DNA from 2 places in the Aeromonas veronii genome. Region 2 is predicted to be linked to the other one. Evidence: predicted binding sites of a transcription regulator. Region 2 holds the regulator's gene; the other holds the start of a gene.

Region 1 (8,258 bases), 1.7 Mb from region 2:
ATCAACTTCGCATTCGGGGTCATGACCCGGGCCGCCCCCCAGCTCAACATCTTCAGCATCGGCTTTGCGGTCAGCATGATGTCCGGTCTCTTCATCCTCTGGCTCACCATCGGCGGCTTCATGGGGCACTTCGAGGCCATCTGGGAGCGGGTGCAGGAGACCAGCTGCGAATTGATCGATGTGCGCTGCTTCGGGGGCCAGAATGGCTGAGCGTACCGAGGTGATATCCTTCGCCCTGATGGTTGGTCTGGGCGGCATGCCGCCAGGAACGACCTGCCTCGGAGGTCAGCATGGCTGATACCGATCAGGAACGCACAGAACAACCCACGGGCAAACGACTGCAACAGGCCCGGGAAAAAGGGCAGATTGCACGTTCCAAGGAGCTGGGTACCGCCAGCGTCCTGCTGGCCACCGTCTTCGGTCTGCTGATAATCAAGGAGAGCCTGGCGGGGGCCATGATCAAGGTGCTCACCATGGGCTTCACCCTGGAGCGGGAGCAGGCCTTCGATCCCAATGCCATGGGGGTCATGCTGCCGACCCTGCTATGGGAGCTGGTGCAGCCGCTGGGCATGCTGTTCCTGCTGGTGGCCATCGCTGCCTTTGTCGGCAATACCCTGCTCGGCGGGATGAACTTCTCCTCCGAGGCGATGTTACCCAAATGGAGCAAGCTCAGTCCCTTGAATGGCCTGAAACGGATGTTCGGGGTGCAATCCCTGGTGGAACTGCTCAAATCCATCGCAAAAGTGCTGTTCATTAGTCTGTTCGCCTGGTGGATGCTCTCCAGTCAGTTCAATCATCTGTTGAATCTCTCCCTCGAGGGCTTCCCCGGCGGCATCATCGATGCCCTGGATCTGCTGCTCTGGATGCTCATCATCCTCTGTTGCGCCCTCATCCCCATCGTCGCCATCGATGTGCCCTTCCAGACCTGGAACCACACCCGCCAGTTGAAGATGACCAAGCAGGAGATAAAAGACGAGTTCAAAGACAGCGAGGGCAAGCCCGAGGTCAAGGGCAAGATCCGCCAGTTGCAGATGCAGATGGCGATGCGCCGCATGATGGGGGATGTGCCCAAGGCCGACGTGGTGATCACCAACCCGACCCACTACTCGGTGGCGCTCAAATACGACGCCAGCAAGCCCGGGGCGGCCCCCAAGGTGCTGGCCAAGGGGGCGGACGAGGTGGCGATGAAGATACGGGAGATCGCCCGCGAGTACGACATCCCCATCATGGCCTCGCCGCCGCTCACCCGTGCCATCTTCCATGCCACCGAGATAGGGCAGGAGATCCCGGAGGGGCTGTTTGCCGCCGTGGCCCAGGTGCTGGCCTATGTCTATCAGCTCAAGAAGTTCCGCCGTGGCCGTGGTCGCCGACCGACCCCCATCGCCACTGAGTTGCCGATCCCGCCGGAGTTTCGCAAGTAGCCTTGCCACCATGGGCTAAGTGCTAGCCTACGTCTCTCCGCTCAAGACGTTCCGCCGTGGTCGCCGACCGACCCCATCACCATGGAGCTGCCGATCCCGTTTGCGTTATGTCGGTGATGAAAGATTCACCAACGTCGAACTTCTGACAGCGTCAAAACAAAATCCTTTCATATCAACAGTTTGAATTGTTGGCTTGATGTTTGCTTTAATCCGGAAACTGGCAGTCGATAACCGAGAACAGCGATGGGATTCAAGGCAGGATTGGGCCGTTTAAAAGAGTACAGGTGGTTGCTTGGCAAGGGGGTAGGGACCCCGCTGCTGGTGCTCGCCTCCCTCGGCATGGTGGTGCTGCCCATTCCGCCCCTGATGCTGGATATCCTGTTCTCCTTCAACATCGCCCTCTCCATCGTGGTGCTGCTGGTGGCCGTCTACACTCGCCGTCCCCTGGAATTTGCCGCCTTCCCCACCGTCCTGCTGATTGCGACCCTGCTGCGTCTGGCCCTCAACGTGGCCTCCACCCGGGTGGTGCTGCTGGAAGGCCACAACGGCAGCGCGGCTGCCGGCCACGTGATCGAGGCCTTCGGCAACGTGGTGATCGGCGGCAACTATGCGGTCGGCATCATCGTCTTCATGATCCTGGTGATCATCAACTTCGTGGTGGTCACCAAGGGTGCGGGCCGGATCTCCGAGGTGAGCGCCCGCTTCACCCTGGATGCCATGCCCGGCAAGCAGATGGCCATCGATGCGGATCTCAACGCCGGCCTCATCAATCAGGAAGAGGCCAAGAAGCGCCGCCAGGACGTGACCCAGGAAGCGGACTTTTACGGTTCCATGGACGGTGCCTCCAAATTCGTGAAGGGGGATGCCATCGCCGGCATCATGATCCTCTTCATCAACATCATCGGTGGTTTCATCATCGGCATGATGCAGCACCAGCTCACCTTCAGCGAGGCGGCCCAGGTCTACACCCTGCTCGCCATCGGTGACGGCCTGGTGGCCCAGATCCCCTCGCTGCTGCTCTCCATCGCCGCCGCCATCATTGTGACCCGCCAGAACACGGATCAGGACATGGGCACGGCGGTGCTCGGCCAGTTGTTCGAAAACCCCAAGGCGCTGGTGATCTCCGCCGGCATCCTGCTGTTGATGGGCATAGTGCCCGGCATGCCGCACCTGGCGTTCCTGAGCCTCGGTGCCATCGCCGCGGTCGGCGCCTGGTGGCTGCTGCGCCGTGACAAGCTGCGGGCCGCCAAGGCGGCCAGTGGCGAGTTGTTGCCGCAGGCGGCCGATCAGCCTCATGAGCAGAAGGATCTGAGCTGGGATGACGTCATGCCGGTGGATGTCATCGGTCTCGAGGTGGGTTACCAGCTTATTCCGCTGGTGGACAAGAGCCAGGGCGGAGAACTGCTCAACCGGATCAAGGGGGTGCGCAAGAAGCTCTCCCAGGAGTTCGGCTTCCTGGTGCCTGCCGTGCATATCCGGGACAACCTGGATCTCGCGCCGAACCAGTACCGCATCACCCTGATGGGGGTGAGCACAGGGGAGGCCACCGTCTATCACGACAAGGAGATGGCCATCAATCCGGGCCAGGTGTTTGGCCAGATCCAGGGTATCGCCACCCAGGACCCCGCCTTCGGGCTGGAGGCGGTCTGGGTCGCCAAGGAGCAGGTCTCCCAGGCCCAGACCCTGGGCTATACGGTGGTGGATGCCGCCACCGTGGTCGCCACCCACATGAGCCAGATCCTCTCCAACCATGCGGCGCTGCTGTTGGGTCATGACGAAGTGCAACAACTGCTGGATATGATAGGGAAGCACCAGAGCAAGCTGGTGGAAGGTCTGGTTCCCGAGGTGATCAGCATGGGCAATCTGGTCAAGGTGCTGCAAAATCTCCTCAATGAAGGCGTGCCAATTCGCGATATGCGCACTATCCTGCAGACCCTCGTGGAATATGCGCCCCGCAGCCCGGATCCGGAAGTGCTGACAGCCGCCTGTCGTATCGCCCTGCGCAGACTCATCGTGCAGGAGATCGCAGGCCCCGAACCGGAGCTGCCGGTGATCACCCTGTCGCCAGAATTGGAACGTATATTGCATCAATCCCTGCAAGCAGGTGGGGGAGATGGCGCCGGCATAGAGCCGGGACTGGCGGAGCGGATGCAGCGCTCCCTGGTGGAAGCCACTCAACGACAAGAACTGGAAGGCCAACCGGCCGTGCTTCTGACATCGGGGATACTGCGCAATACCCTGGCGAAGTTTGTCAAGAATGCCATTCCTGGATTACGCGTGCTGTCCTATCAGGAAGTGCCTGACGACAAGCAGATCCGCATCGTCAGTGCGGTAGGACAAGGCTAGTTAGCGGAGATGACGGGTGAAGATTAAGCGGTTTTTTGCCAAAGACATGCGTACTGCGCTGGCCGAGGTCAAGGAGACTCTCGGGCCGGATGCTGTCATCATGTCCAACAAGAAGGTCACCGGTGGGGTGGAGATAGTCGCAGCCGTCGACTACCAGTCCCAGGTGCCCGGACCCAAGGATGCGCCGGTTCGCCGTCAGTTGAACGATGAGAGCGTCAATATCTCGTCTGCGGGCAAGCAGATGACGCGCCAGGCTCCCAAGGAGCAGAACGAATATTATGCCGATACCCTGGCCGCCCTGCTGGCGCGCCAGCAGAAGCTCAACCCCGCCAATCCGGCAGGGGAGAGGGGCAACAGCAATCAGTCTGCCGGTCTGGTGTCGGCCACTGCCGCCCCCAAGACCCTGGCGGAACAGGGCCAGTGGGGGGCAGCCCCCGAGCCTGCCAAGCCCAGGCCCCGTCCCACTTCCCCGTCCCGCCCGGCTCAGGCTCCCCAGCGGGATCAGGAGATGGAAGGGATGCGCAAGGAGATGGCCAGCATCCGCAAGCTGCTGGAGCACCAGATCTCCGGTCTGATGTGGCAGGAGGTGGAGCGCCGCGAGCCGATGCGGGCCCTGCTCATCAAGGAGCTCAAGAAGATGGGCTTCGATGACGCCTTCTCCGATCAGCTGGCGGGTCTGATCCCGGAAGACATGCCCATCCATCAGGCCATGGCCCAGCTGGCCGAGGTACTGACGGCCCAGCTCAAGATCAGCGAAGATGACATCTTGCGCCAGGGCGGCGCGGTGGCCCTGCTCGGCCCGACCGGGGTCGGCAAGACCACCACCATCGCCAAGCTGGCGGCCCGCTTCGCCATGAAGTACGGTGCCGAGCAGGTGGCACTCATCACCACGGACAACTACCGGATCGGGGCCCACGAGCAGTTGCAGACCTATGGTCGAATCATGGGTTGCCCGGTGCGCCAGGTGCGGGATGCCGAAGAGCTGGCCAATGCGCTCTACCAGTTCCGCAACCGCCGGCTGGTGCTCATCGATACCGCCGGGGTGGGGCAGCGGGATGTCCGTCTGACCGAGCAGCTCGATACCCTGGTCAAGAATGCCAAGATGCGGATTCGCAGCTATCTGGTCATGTCGGCCACCTCCCAGCGCCGGGTGATGCAGGAGGCGGTGGATCACTTCCGGCGCATTCCCCTGTCCGGCTGCATCCTGACCAAGCTCGACGAGAGCCTGAATCTGGGGGAAGTGATCAACGTCTGCATTCAAAATGCCCTGCCCATCAGCTACATCACCGATGGACAACGGGTGCCGGAAGACATTCAAGTTGCCAATGCGGCGCTGCTGGTCGGCGCCGCCATGGGTTCGCTGGAGCGAGAAGCGGAAGACCCCTATTTCTGGGGGGCGGGCTTTGGCGAGACCGAGGATTCGGAGTTTTATGAGTAACATGTATATGGATCAGGCGAGTGGTCTGCGCAAAATGCGTCAAAACAATAGAGTGAAAGTGATCGCCGTGTCCGGAGGCAAGGGGGGCGTGGGCAAGACCAACGTCACCCTGAACGTGGCGGGAGCCATGGCCGCCCAGGGCAAGCGGGTGATGGTGCTGGATGCCGACCTGGGTCTGGCCAACGTCGACGTCATGCTGGGGCTGCGGGTGCATCGCAACCTCTCCCACGTGCTGGCCGGCGAGTGCACCATCGACGACATCATCGTCGAGGGGCCCTACGGCATGATGATAGTGCCAGCGACCTCGGGCACCCAGTCCATGGTGGAGCTCTCCCCGGTACAACACGCCGAGCTCATCCGCGCCTTCGGGGAGATGAAGACCCAGGTGGACGTGCTGCTGGTGGACACGGCGGCGGGGATCTCCGACATGGTGCTGAGCTTCACCCGCGCCGCCCAGGACATCATGGTGGTGGTGTGCGACGAGCCCACTTCCATCACCGATGCCTATGCGCTCATCAAGATCCTCTCCAAGGATCACGGGGTGTTCCGCTTCAAGGTGGTGGCGAACATGGTGCGTTCCCTGCGCGAAGGGCAGGAACTCTACGCCAAGCTGACCCGGGTCACCGATCGCTTCCTCGACACCTCTCTGGAGCTGGTGGCCTGCGTGCCTTACGACACCAACCTGCGAGCCGCCGTGCGCAAGCAGAAGCTGATCGTTGAGGCCTTCCCCAAGTCGCCGGCAGCCCTGGCGTTTCGCGCCCTGGCCAACAAGGCGGCGAGCTGGCCCATTCCGAACCAGCCAGGTGGTCACCTCGAGTTTTTCCTCGAGAATTTATTGCAAAAGCCGGTCATAGCACAGGAAGAGTCCCGTGAATAAAGCCCAAGCATACTTGCGTCATCAGGATTCCTACGTGCTGGTGGAGCGTCACGCTCCGCTGGTGAAACGGATTGCCCAGCATCTATTGGCTCGCCTGCCAAGCAGTGTCTTGCTGGATGACCTGATCCAGGCAGGTATGATTGGGCTGCTCGAAGCTTCCCGAAACTTTGACGGCAGCAAGGGCGCCAGCTTTGAGACCTACGCCGGCATCCGCATCCGCGGTGCCATGCTCGACGAGATCCGCCGTGGCGACTGGGTGCCCCGTTCGGTGCATCGCAACAGTCGCGCCATCGCCGAGGCCATCGAAAACGTGGAACAGGCCCACGGCCGTGATGCCAGGGATACGGAAGTGGCCTCCCAGATGGGAGTCTCCCTCGGTGATTACCACGCCATGCTGCAGGATGTCTCCTGCGGCAAGATCATCGGCATCGAGGATCTGGGGGTCAGCGAGGATGTGATAGGCCATCCCGATGACATCAGTCACGGCGGTTACGACGATTTGGCGGCCGAGCGCTTCCAGGGGGCCCTGGCGGAGCACATCGCCCGCTTGCCCGAGCGGGAAGCCCTGGTGCTTTCGCTGTATTACGACGAAGAATTGAACTTGCGTGAGATCGGTGAAGTATTGAGCGTGAGCGAGTCTCGCGTGAGCCAGATCCACAGTCAGGCCATGCACAGATTGCGGGCGCGCCTGCGAGATTGGAATTTATAAGTGGTTGTACTGGCTACACTGAGACCCAACTCTAAGGCATAATCCGCACCATTAACGCTACGTTCAGCATCATGTAAGTGAGCCGTCCTGACGGCTAATTAGGAGGGAATTTTGGACAAGAACATGAAAATCCTCATCGTCGATGATTTTTCAACGATGCGCCGGATTATCAAGAACTTGCTGCGTGACCTGGGATACAACAACACCCACGAAGCAGACGACGGCAACACGGCGCTGCCGATGCTCAAGAATGGCGACTACCAGTTTGTGGTCACCGATTGGAACATGCCGGGCATGCAGGGCATCGACCTGCTCAAGGCCATTCGCCTGGATGACAAACTCAAGCACCTGCCGGTCCTGATGGTCACTGCCGAAGCCAAGCGCGAGCAGATCATCGAAGCCGCTCAGGCCGGGGTCAATGGCTACATCGTCAAGCCGTTCACTGCCGCCACCCTCAAAGAGAAGCTCGACAAAATCTTCGAACGAATCGGCTAAGGAGTGGCAGGGATGAAGGCCAAAACGAGTGCCATGATCTCGCTCGAGCAGGCAAGGATGCTGGTTGCCCATCTGGAGCGCGAGGAGTTTGAACAGGCCGATACCATTCTCGCCGATGTGTGTGCCCCCAATGCGGCGACCCTGTTTGACAAGGTAGGGCAGCTGACCCGCCAGTTGCACAACTCTTTGCAGGACTTTCGCCTGGATCCCCGGATCCCGGATCTCGCCACCCACGAGATCCCCGATGCCCGGGAGCGCCTGAGCTATGTCATCGACATGACGGACAAGGCGGCCAACCGCACCATGGATGCGGTGGAGGCCAGTCTGCCGATCGCCGATCGTCTCAACGACAACATCCAGCTGGTGATGCCCAATTGGAATGCCTTGATGAGCCGGGAATTGGAACTGGGTCAATTCAAGGCGCTCTGCCATCAACTGAATGATTTCATTAAGGCTTCGGAGTCCGATGCCGATAAGTTACGTCAACTGCTGACGGAAATTCTGATGGCACAGGATTTCCAGGACTTGACTGGCCAGATGATCCGCAAGGTCATCAAGCTGGTGCAGGAAGTGGAAACAAAATTGATAGAGATGCTGACCATGTTTGGTGAGGCCGCCGGTGAACAGGTCACCCGCAGCCAGCCCGTGAGTGGCATCGAGGCAGAAGGCCCCATCATGAACCCCCAGACGCGGTCCGATGTGGTCAACGGTCAAGATGATGTGGACGATCTGCTGTCTAGCCTGGGATTTTAATGGAGTGACGCATGGCCTTCGAAGTTGATGAAGACATACTGCAAGACTTTTTGGTCGAAGCATCAGAAATATTGGAACAGTTGTCTGAACAACTGGTCGACCTGGAAAAGCGACCCGATGACAAGAATCTGTTGAATGCCATTTTCCGCGGCTTCCATACCGTCAAGGGCGGGGCCGGCTTCCTCTCCCTGACCGAACTGGTGGACGTCTGCCACGGCG
Region 2 (8,258 bases):
ATTCCCAATTACTACCGTGACCGGATCTGCCTCAATGTGCTGGCAGGCTCCAAGCAGAATGCCGTCGATGTCTATGAGGCGGCCGAGGGCCACGTGCTGGTTGGCGTGCTCTCCAAGAACTACCCGGACGTGCCTGCCGCCGTCGCCGACATGAAAGAGTATGCCGCGCTCATCGACAACGCTCTCTCCATCGGACTGGGCGCCGGGGATCCCCGCCAGTCCGCCATGGTCGCCGAGCTGGCCGGCCTGCTGCAGCCCCAGCATGTCAACCAGGTCTTCACCGGGGTCGGTGCCAGCCGGGCGCGACTTGGCCAGTCCCAAAGCCTGGTCAACGGCCTTGTCTCCCCCACTGGCACTCCTGGCATGGTCAAGATCTCCACCGGTCCCCTCAGCGCCAGTCAGGCCGACGCCATCGTCCCCGTCGATACCGCCATCGCCATGCTCAAGGACATGGGGGGCAGCTCGGTCAAGTTCTTCCCCATGGGAGGGCTCAAGAGCCGGGATGAATATCAGGCAGTGGCCGAGGCTTGCGCCCGCCACGGCTTCTGGCTGGAACCGACCGGCGGCATCGATCTGGACAACTTCGAAGAGATAGTCCAAATCGCACTGACCGCCGGGGTCGACAAGGTGATCCCCCACGTCTACAGCTCCATCATCGACGAGGCAGGCCAGACCCGCCCGGCCGACGTGCGCACCCTGCTCGATACGGTGAAACGCCTGCTACCCTGACCTGACAGTGGCACCGGTCCAACCTCTGGCCGGTGCCTGGCTTGTTGATGATTCAATTGTTAACATCCTTCTCTTCCCCCGCGATCGGAGTCTCCTTCCCCCATGACCAAGCTGCCCCACCCCAGACTCCATCAGTTGCTGACCCAGCTCCACGCCGAGGCCTTGCCGCAGGAGGAGCTGGCCCGTCGCCTCAATGTCTCCACCCGCACGGTACGCACCGACGTGGCGACCCTGAACGAGCTGATCGCCACCCATGGCGCCCACCTCATCCACCAGCGCGGCAGCGGCTATCAACTCAAGATTTACAATCAGGGGCTGTTTGACGAACTGCTGGCGGCCCAGGAGCAGGAGGCCAGCCTGCCCCGCACCAGCCGGGAGCGGGTGCTGCATCTGCAGTTGCTGCTGCTCACCGCCGAGCAGGGGATCAAGCTCGACGAGCTGGCAGATACCTGGTATCTGAGCCGGGCCGCGCTACAGGGAGACATGGCGGAAGTGAGGGAGCGGCTGATCCATTTCGGCCTGAACATCGACAGCAAGCCCCGTCTCGGCATGCGCATTCAAGGGGAAGAGACCGCCATCCGGGCCTGCCTCACCCAGTTGCTCTATCGGGAACAGAGCCGCAACAGCCCCTTGCAGGGCTTGCTGCCCAACCTTTGTCCCAGCAAGACTTTGGAAGTCATCGGCAACCGGATCCATGCCCAGCTGGGTCGCCATCAGCTCAGGCTGGCCGACGAAAGCCTGCAGCAGCTCACTATCTACTGCGCCGTGGCCCTGCTCCGCCAGGCGGCGGGTCATGAGCTGCTGACCTTCAGCAGCGAGGATCTGACCGCCCCCCTCACCGCCGTGGCTCGCGACATCTATGATGAGCTGCCCACATTGACCGCACCGGGAGAGCCGGAGCTGCTGTGTCTCGCCATCCAGATCCAGGCTCGTCTCATCGCCGATACCCCGCAGCTCAGCCCGACCATGACGGCCGAAAGTGCCCACCTGGTGGCGCACCTGCTGGATTACATCCACGAACACTATCCCTATGACTTGCGCCACGACGACCAGTTGCACGCCGACCTGCTTACCCACATCAGCGCCATGTTGCTGCGGATCAAATACCAGATAGGCACCGACAACCCGCTGGCGGATCACATCAAGCAGTACTATCCCCTCGCCTATGACATCACCCTCGCCGCCATCTCCGAGTGGATCAGGCAGACGCCCTATCATCTGACCCATCACGAGATAGGCTACCTGGTGATCCATATCGGCGTCGGACTGGAGCGCCACTATGACATCGGCTATAGCCGTCCCCCCCAGGCGTTACTGCTGTGCGATGCCGGCAATGCCACCTTCCGGGTACTGGAGGCGCGGATCAAGCGGGAATACCCCCAGTTGCAACTGACCAGTCTGGAATCCGTACGGGACTACGAGGGGCTCTCGCGGATCGAGCAGGATTTCGTGATAAGCACGGTCAAGGTGAGCGAGAAGAATGTGCCCGTGGTGCAGGTGGCCCCCTTCCCGGCCCAATATCAGTTGGAGCAGCTCGGCAAGCTGGTACTGGTCGATCGCACCCGCCCCTACCTGCTCGACAAGTACTTTGACGCCGACCATTTCATGGTGATCGATGAACCCATCAGCCAGTCAGCCCTGTTCACACGGGTCTGCGATCAGCTGGAAAGGGAAGAGCAGGTGGAAACGGGGTTCAGGGGATCCTTGCAGGAGCGGGAGCGTATCGTCTCCACCATGCTGGGAGACGGCATAGCCCTGCCCCACTCCCTCGGCCTGCTGGCCAGGCGCACCCTGGTCTATACGGTGCTGGCCCCCCAGGGCATCGACTGGGGCAATGGCGAGACGGCCACCCTCATCTTCCTGCTGGCCATCGCCAAGGCGGACTATGAGGAGGCCATGGGCCTCTACGATCTCTTCCTGGCCCTGATGAACGAAAAAGCCAGCAAGAATTTGCTGGCCTGTCGCAGTTTCGCCGGTTTCAAGGCACTGGCTCGCACCGGCGCCTAGTCAGAGGGCGCCTACTCTTCGTTGAAGCCCGAGGTGAACAGCGCCACCACCGCGGCCAGGGCTTCCGTCTCCTCCGGTCCTTCCACCTGCACTTCTACCTGTTTGCCCTGGGCGGAGTCCAGCATCAGCAGGCCGATCACGCTGTCCGCGTCGGCCTCGACCCCGTCCTCGTTGCGCAGCAGGACATGGGCATCGAAGCCCTGTACCAGTTCGAACAGCATCATGGCCGGTCTGGCATGAATACCCAGCTTGTTTTTGACTTCTACCGAGGCGGAAACGGTCATCTGTGCATCCTTCTGAGCTGTCAGACCTGCGCCGAGCGCTTGTCCAGGGTGCGGTGGCGGATCTGCACGTTCTTGCCGAGCAGGCGAAACGCGCTCGCCAACCGTTCGGCGATGAACACCGAGCGATGCTGGCCACCGGTGCAGCCGATACCCACGGTCACATAGCTGCGATTGTTGCGTTCCAGATGGGGCAACCAGGTGCCCAGCATGTTCTCGATCTGCTGGATGAACAGCATGACGTCCGTCTGGCTGGAGAGGTAGTTCGCCACAGGTTCATCCCGGCCGGTGAAAGGCTTGAGTTCGGGGATCCAGTGGGGATTTGGCAGGAAACGGGCATCGAACACGAAGTCTGCATCCTTGGGGATGCCGTACTTGAAGCCGAATGATTCAAACACCAGCACCAGCTCGTTCTCTTTCTTGCCGAGCACCCGGGTTTTGATGAGCTCGCTGAGATCGTGAATGCTGAGGTTGGTGGTGTCGATGCGCAGGTCGGCACTGGAAGAGAGGGGCGCCAGCAGGTGGGTCTCCTCCCGGATGGCCTCGTCCAGCGACAGCTTGTTGCGAGAGAGGGGGTGCAACCGGCGACTCTCGCCATAGCGTTTGAGCAGGGTAGTGTTGTCGGCGTCGAAGAAGAAGCTGGAGAATTCCACCCGCCCCTCGCTGCGTACCTGGGCCAGCAGATTCTCCAGCCGATCCTGCTCGGTGGGCAGGTTGCGCACGTCGATGCTGACCGCCAGCTTGTCATACTGGCTCTCCACCGAGACGATCAACTGGGGCAACAGATTGACCGGCAGATTGTCTACGCAGTAATACCCCAGATCTTCCAGCACCCGCAGGGCTACCGTCTTGCCGGAGCCCGAGCGACCGCTTACCACGATTAATTGCATCTTGTCCCCCCACGCCAACCTGGCTGTGCCTTGTCCGGCATCAGGCCGAGGTCATGATCTGATAGAGTTCTTCGTCACTGGTCGCCTGGCGCAACTGGCGGCAGACGGCCTTGTCACCCAACTTGGATGCCATCAGGGAAAGGGTCTTGAGATGCTGCTTGCACTCGCTTTCCGGCACCAGCAATGCAAAGAGCAGGTCAACCGGTTGATTGTCAATCGAGTCGAAAGGGATGGGTTCGGAGAAGGTCATCAGCACAGCCGTCGGCGCAAAGGCATCGTCAATGCGGCCATGCGGAATGGCAATACCGGCACCGATCCCGGTACTGCCCATTTTTTCCCGCGCCAGCAGGCTTTCAAACAACACCTGACGGGAGGTGCCGAGGCGCTCTGCGGCCAGTTCACTGATGATCTCGAGAGCGCGTTTCTTGCTGGTACAGGGGACCGCACTCTTGGTGCAGTCCCGACTCAGTATGTGTTCAAGTTGCATAGTTATTTTTGATTTAATTTATCTTTGTGCTTGATGATCTGTCTGTCCAGTTTATCAAGCAGGGTATCAATCGCAGCATACATGTCGGCATGCTCCGAGTTGGCGAACACCTCACCGCCGCTGACATGCAGCTTGGCTTCGGCAATCTGGTTCAGTTTTTCGACGCTCAACACCACATGGACGTTGTTGATATGGTCAAAGTGACGCTCGAGTTTGGCAAATTTGTTGTTCACATAATCACGCAGAGCTTCGGTAATCTCGACATGGTGTCCGGTCAGGTTAATTTGCATAACGTCTTCCTTTTGTTTGCCTAAACCAGGCGTTTGCGCTGATTGGATGGCGGGATCAACAAGGATTCACGGTACTTTGCGATCGTGCGTCTCGCCACCATAATACCCTGTTCGGCCAGCAAATCCGCGATCTTGCTATCACTAAGCGGCTTGGCGGGGTTTTCCGCCGTCACCAGCTTCTTGATCAAGGCGCGAATAGCGGTCGATGAGCACTCTCCTCCTCCTTCCGTATTCACGTGACTGGAGAAAAAAAACTTCAGTTCAAAGATGCCACGGGGCGTATGCATGTACTTCTGGGTCGTCACCCGCGAGATGGTCGATTCATGCATCTCCACCGCCTCGGCGATGTCATTGAGCACCATGGGTTTCATGGCTTCTTCCCCGTATTCGAAGAAGCCCTGCTGCTGCTCGACGATGCAGCTGGCCACCTTGAGCAGGGTGTCGTTACGACTCTCCAGACTCTTGATGAACCACTTCGCCTCCTGCAGGTGGGAGCGGATGAACTGGGTATCCGTGCTGCTGCGCGCGTTGCGGGCCATGGCCGCATAGGTCTCGTTGACGCGAATGCGCGGCGCCGAATCCGGGTTGAGCTCCACCACCCACTTGCTGCCTTTCTTGACCACGGACACATCCGGGATCACGTATTGGGATTCGCTCTGGATGACGCCGTTGCCGGGTCTGGGTTCCAGCTGCTGGATAAGGTCCAGCACCTCCTTGAGGTCGCTCTCCTTGAGCCGGGTCTTGCGCGCCAGGGTGCGATAGTCACGATTGCCAAGCAGATCCATGTGCTCGCTGATCACTTCCCGTGCCTCGTTGAGCCAGGGCAGATCGGAGGGATACTGGCCAAGCTGGATCAGCAGGCACTCCTGCACGGAGCGGGCGGCGATGCCGAGCGGATCGAAATGCTGCACCCGCTTGAGCACGGCCTCGACCTCATCCAGTTCCACTTCTACCTCGTCACTGCTGACTGCAGCCTGAATATCCTCGAGAGAAACCGTCAGATAACCGGATTCGTCGATGGCATCGATGATGGCGAGGGCGATGGCGGCATCCAGATCGCTGAACGGCGTCAGCCGCATCTGCCACAACAGATAGTCCTGCAGGTTCTCGGTGGTTTCCCCCTGATAGACGCTCTCCTCTCCATCGTGGATGGGGCCGGCGCTCTGGGCCGTCCCGGCGGAGTAGACCTCGTCCCAGGTGGTATCGACGGGCAGCTCGTCCGGCATCTTGTCCTGCGCCATGGCGTCACTGGAATCCAGCTGACTGGCATCGGCCACTTCGACCGGACTGGTTTCCTGCGCCTCGCTCTCCTCTTGCTCCAGCAAGGGGTTGTTGTCGAGCGCTTGCTGAATTTCCTGCTGGAGTTCCAGCGTGGAAAGCTGGAGCAGACGAATCGCTTGTTGTAATTGTGGCGTCATGGTCAGGGACTGACCGAGACGCAACTGTAATGTCGGCTTCATCTACGTCGGGATATCCTTATGTTCAGCGAGGCAGTCACCTAACAAAAATGAGGGAATGCCCCCTTACTATAGACTGAATTGATCGCCCAAATAGACGCGCTTGACCTGCTCATCGGCGAGGATATCCACCGGTGCGCCCTCGGCAATCATCTTGCCGTGGCTGACAATATAGGCCTTCTCACACACATCCAGGGTCTCGCGAACGTTGTGATCGGTGATCAGCACACCCAGCCCACGTTCCTTCAGATGCTGGATGATCTTTTTGATATCGATGACAGAAATGGGATCAACCCCTGCAAAAGGCTCATCCAGCAGAATAAATCTCGGCTCTGCCGCCAGCGCCCGGGCGATCTCGACCCGGCGGCGCTCCCCCCCTGACAGGCTCTGACCCAGGCTGTCACGGATGTGGGTGATGTTGAACTCTTCCAGCAGTTGCTCGACCTTGTCCTCCCGCTCCTCGCTGCTCAGTCCCTTGCGGGTCTGCATGACCCCCATCAGGTTGTCGAACACCGACAGACGGCGGAAGATGGAGGCTTCCTGAGGCAGGTAACCGATGCCGTTGCGCGCACGGATGTGCATGGGCTGCAGGCTGATATCCTGATCGTCGATGGTGATGAGCCCGGCATCCCGCTGCACCAGCCCCACTATCATGTAGAAGGAGGTGGTCTTGCCAGCTCCGTTCGGGCCAAGCAGCCCCACGATCTGGCCGGTGCCCACTTCCAGGCTGACGTCACTGACCACCATGCGACGCTTGTAGCTCTTCTGCAAGCCCACTGCTTTTAACACTGCCATGACTGTTGTTTCCTACTTCTTCTGTTCGGCGGGCTTGTCGAAATTCTCGACCTGATCCGGCAGGAACACCGTCTTGACGCGCTGGGTCGGCCCCTTGCTCTCGGCGATCATCTTCTGTTTGACGATGTCGTAGCGGATGAGGTCGCCATTGACCTGGCTGTCTTCCTGCTTGAGCTGGCCGTTGCCGGTGATGGTCACCAGACGGTTCTTCAGCTCGTAACGGATGCTGTTGCCATGGGCGTTGACCGGCTTGCCGTTGTCCAGGATCTGGAAGAAGGTGGCCGGGCTGCCATAGGCGGTCATCACCTCGGCACCCTTCTCGCCGGAGCGGATCACCACCACCTTGTCGGCCTTAATCTTGATGGTGCCCTGGGTGATGATGACGTCTTCGCTGAAGGTGACACGGTTGTCCTGCATCTCGGCCACCTGCTTGACCGCGTCCACATAGACCTTTTCGGTGAAGTCGGACTCTTTGGCGTTGGCCGCGCCGCACAGCAGCAGGGCCACGAGGACCAGATTAGCGTTTTTCATTGAAATAAATGGCATGGCCTTTATCCAGTAATTCGAAATATTTACGTTCCAGGTGACCCTTGAGGCCTACGCCCTCGGTCTGGAATTCCTGGCCCTGAATGCGGATGTGCTGGTTGCTTCTCACGTCCTGAGTCACCATGTCCATCTCCAGATACTGGGTATCCATGCTGGAGATGAAGGAGGTCGGCAACAGGCCATCCAGATGCACCTTGTCCCGCAGGATCACGTTGTCATCGGTATTGAGTACGCCGGTCTCCGCCGTCACCTTCCACTCGGCCTCACCCTTGTCGTCGTACAGGTAGATGACCGGCTTGTTGAAGGTCGCCTGCTCGAGGATCTGGAAATACTCGGCAAACTCCGACTCCAGCCGCTCGGTCCGCTTGCCCTGCTCGTCAAAGCGGGTGGTGACCAGATTCCTGGCGGTGAAATCGGGCTGATAATTCTCTACCTTGGTGGTGGAATCCGGGGCCAAGTCGATGTCACCCAGCTGCCAGGCAGCCAATGCCGCCAGGAAAAGCAGGAAGAACAGAATAGTCTGCTTCATCGCGACGCCTCGGGCAACTCATCGGCGAGCCCCTGGGCTTGCAGGATCAGATCGCACACCTCCCGCACCGCCCCGACGCCCCCCCCCAGCCGGGTGACCAGGTCGGCACAGGCCAATACCCGCGGGTGAGCATCTGCCACTGCGATGCCGAGGCCGCAGGCCTGCATCACCGGCAGATCGATGGTGTCATCCCCCATATAGGCCGCCTGGGAGGCATCGAGCCCCAGCTTGGCCAGCAGGGCCTCGA

What was found. The regulator sigma-54, encoded in region 2, starts transcription at its own class of promoters, with help from an activator protein. The targets are predictions, from matches to a motif close to TGGCACNGTTTTNGCTT.
Region 1: flhA (flagellar biosynthesis protein FlhA) is a predicted target of sigma-54. The motif match lies at 1,611-1,627, and genes of this name have one in related genera.

What each region holds. Positions count from the first base shown of each region.
Region 1 is NZ_CP157875.1:3,260,897-3,269,154, reverse strand. It holds gene fliR (flagellar biosynthetic protein FliR) at 1-210, shown strand, start outside; gene flhB (flagellar biosynthesis protein FlhB) at 291-1,421, shown strand; gene flhA (flagellar biosynthesis protein FlhA) at 1,665-3,767, shown strand; gene flhF (flagellar biosynthesis protein FlhF) at 3,784-5,205, shown strand; gene ABNP46_RS14985 (MinD/ParA family protein) at 5,207-6,082, shown strand; gene ABNP46_RS14980 (RNA polymerase sigma factor FliA) at 6,075-6,791, shown strand; gene cheY (chemotaxis response regulator CheY) at 6,915-7,286, shown strand; gene ABNP46_RS14970 (protein phosphatase CheZ) at 7,299-8,039, shown strand; gene ABNP46_RS14965 (chemotaxis protein CheA) at 8,051-8,258, shown strand, end outside.
Region 2 is NZ_CP157875.1:422,725-430,982, reverse strand. It holds gene dagF (2-dehydro-3-deoxy-phosphogluconate aldolase) at 1-729, shown strand, start outside; gene ABNP46_RS02080 (BglG family transcription antiterminator) at 832-2,736, shown strand; gene npr (PTS phosphocarrier protein NPr) at 2,748-3,020, opposite strand; gene rapZ (RNase adapter RapZ) at 3,041-3,907, opposite strand; gene ptsN (PTS IIA-like nitrogen regulatory protein PtsN) at 3,948-4,394, opposite strand; gene hpf (ribosome hibernation promoting factor) at 4,397-4,684, opposite strand; gene ABNP46_RS02055 (RNA polymerase factor sigma-54) at 4,705-6,144, opposite strand; gene lptB (LPS export ABC transporter ATP-binding protein) at 6,211-6,936, opposite strand; gene lptA (lipopolysaccharide transport periplasmic protein LptA) at 6,949-7,467, opposite strand; gene lptC (LPS export ABC transporter periplasmic protein LptC) at 7,454-8,011, opposite strand; gene kdsC (3-deoxy-manno-octulosonate-8-phosphatase KdsC) at 8,008-8,258, opposite strand, start outside.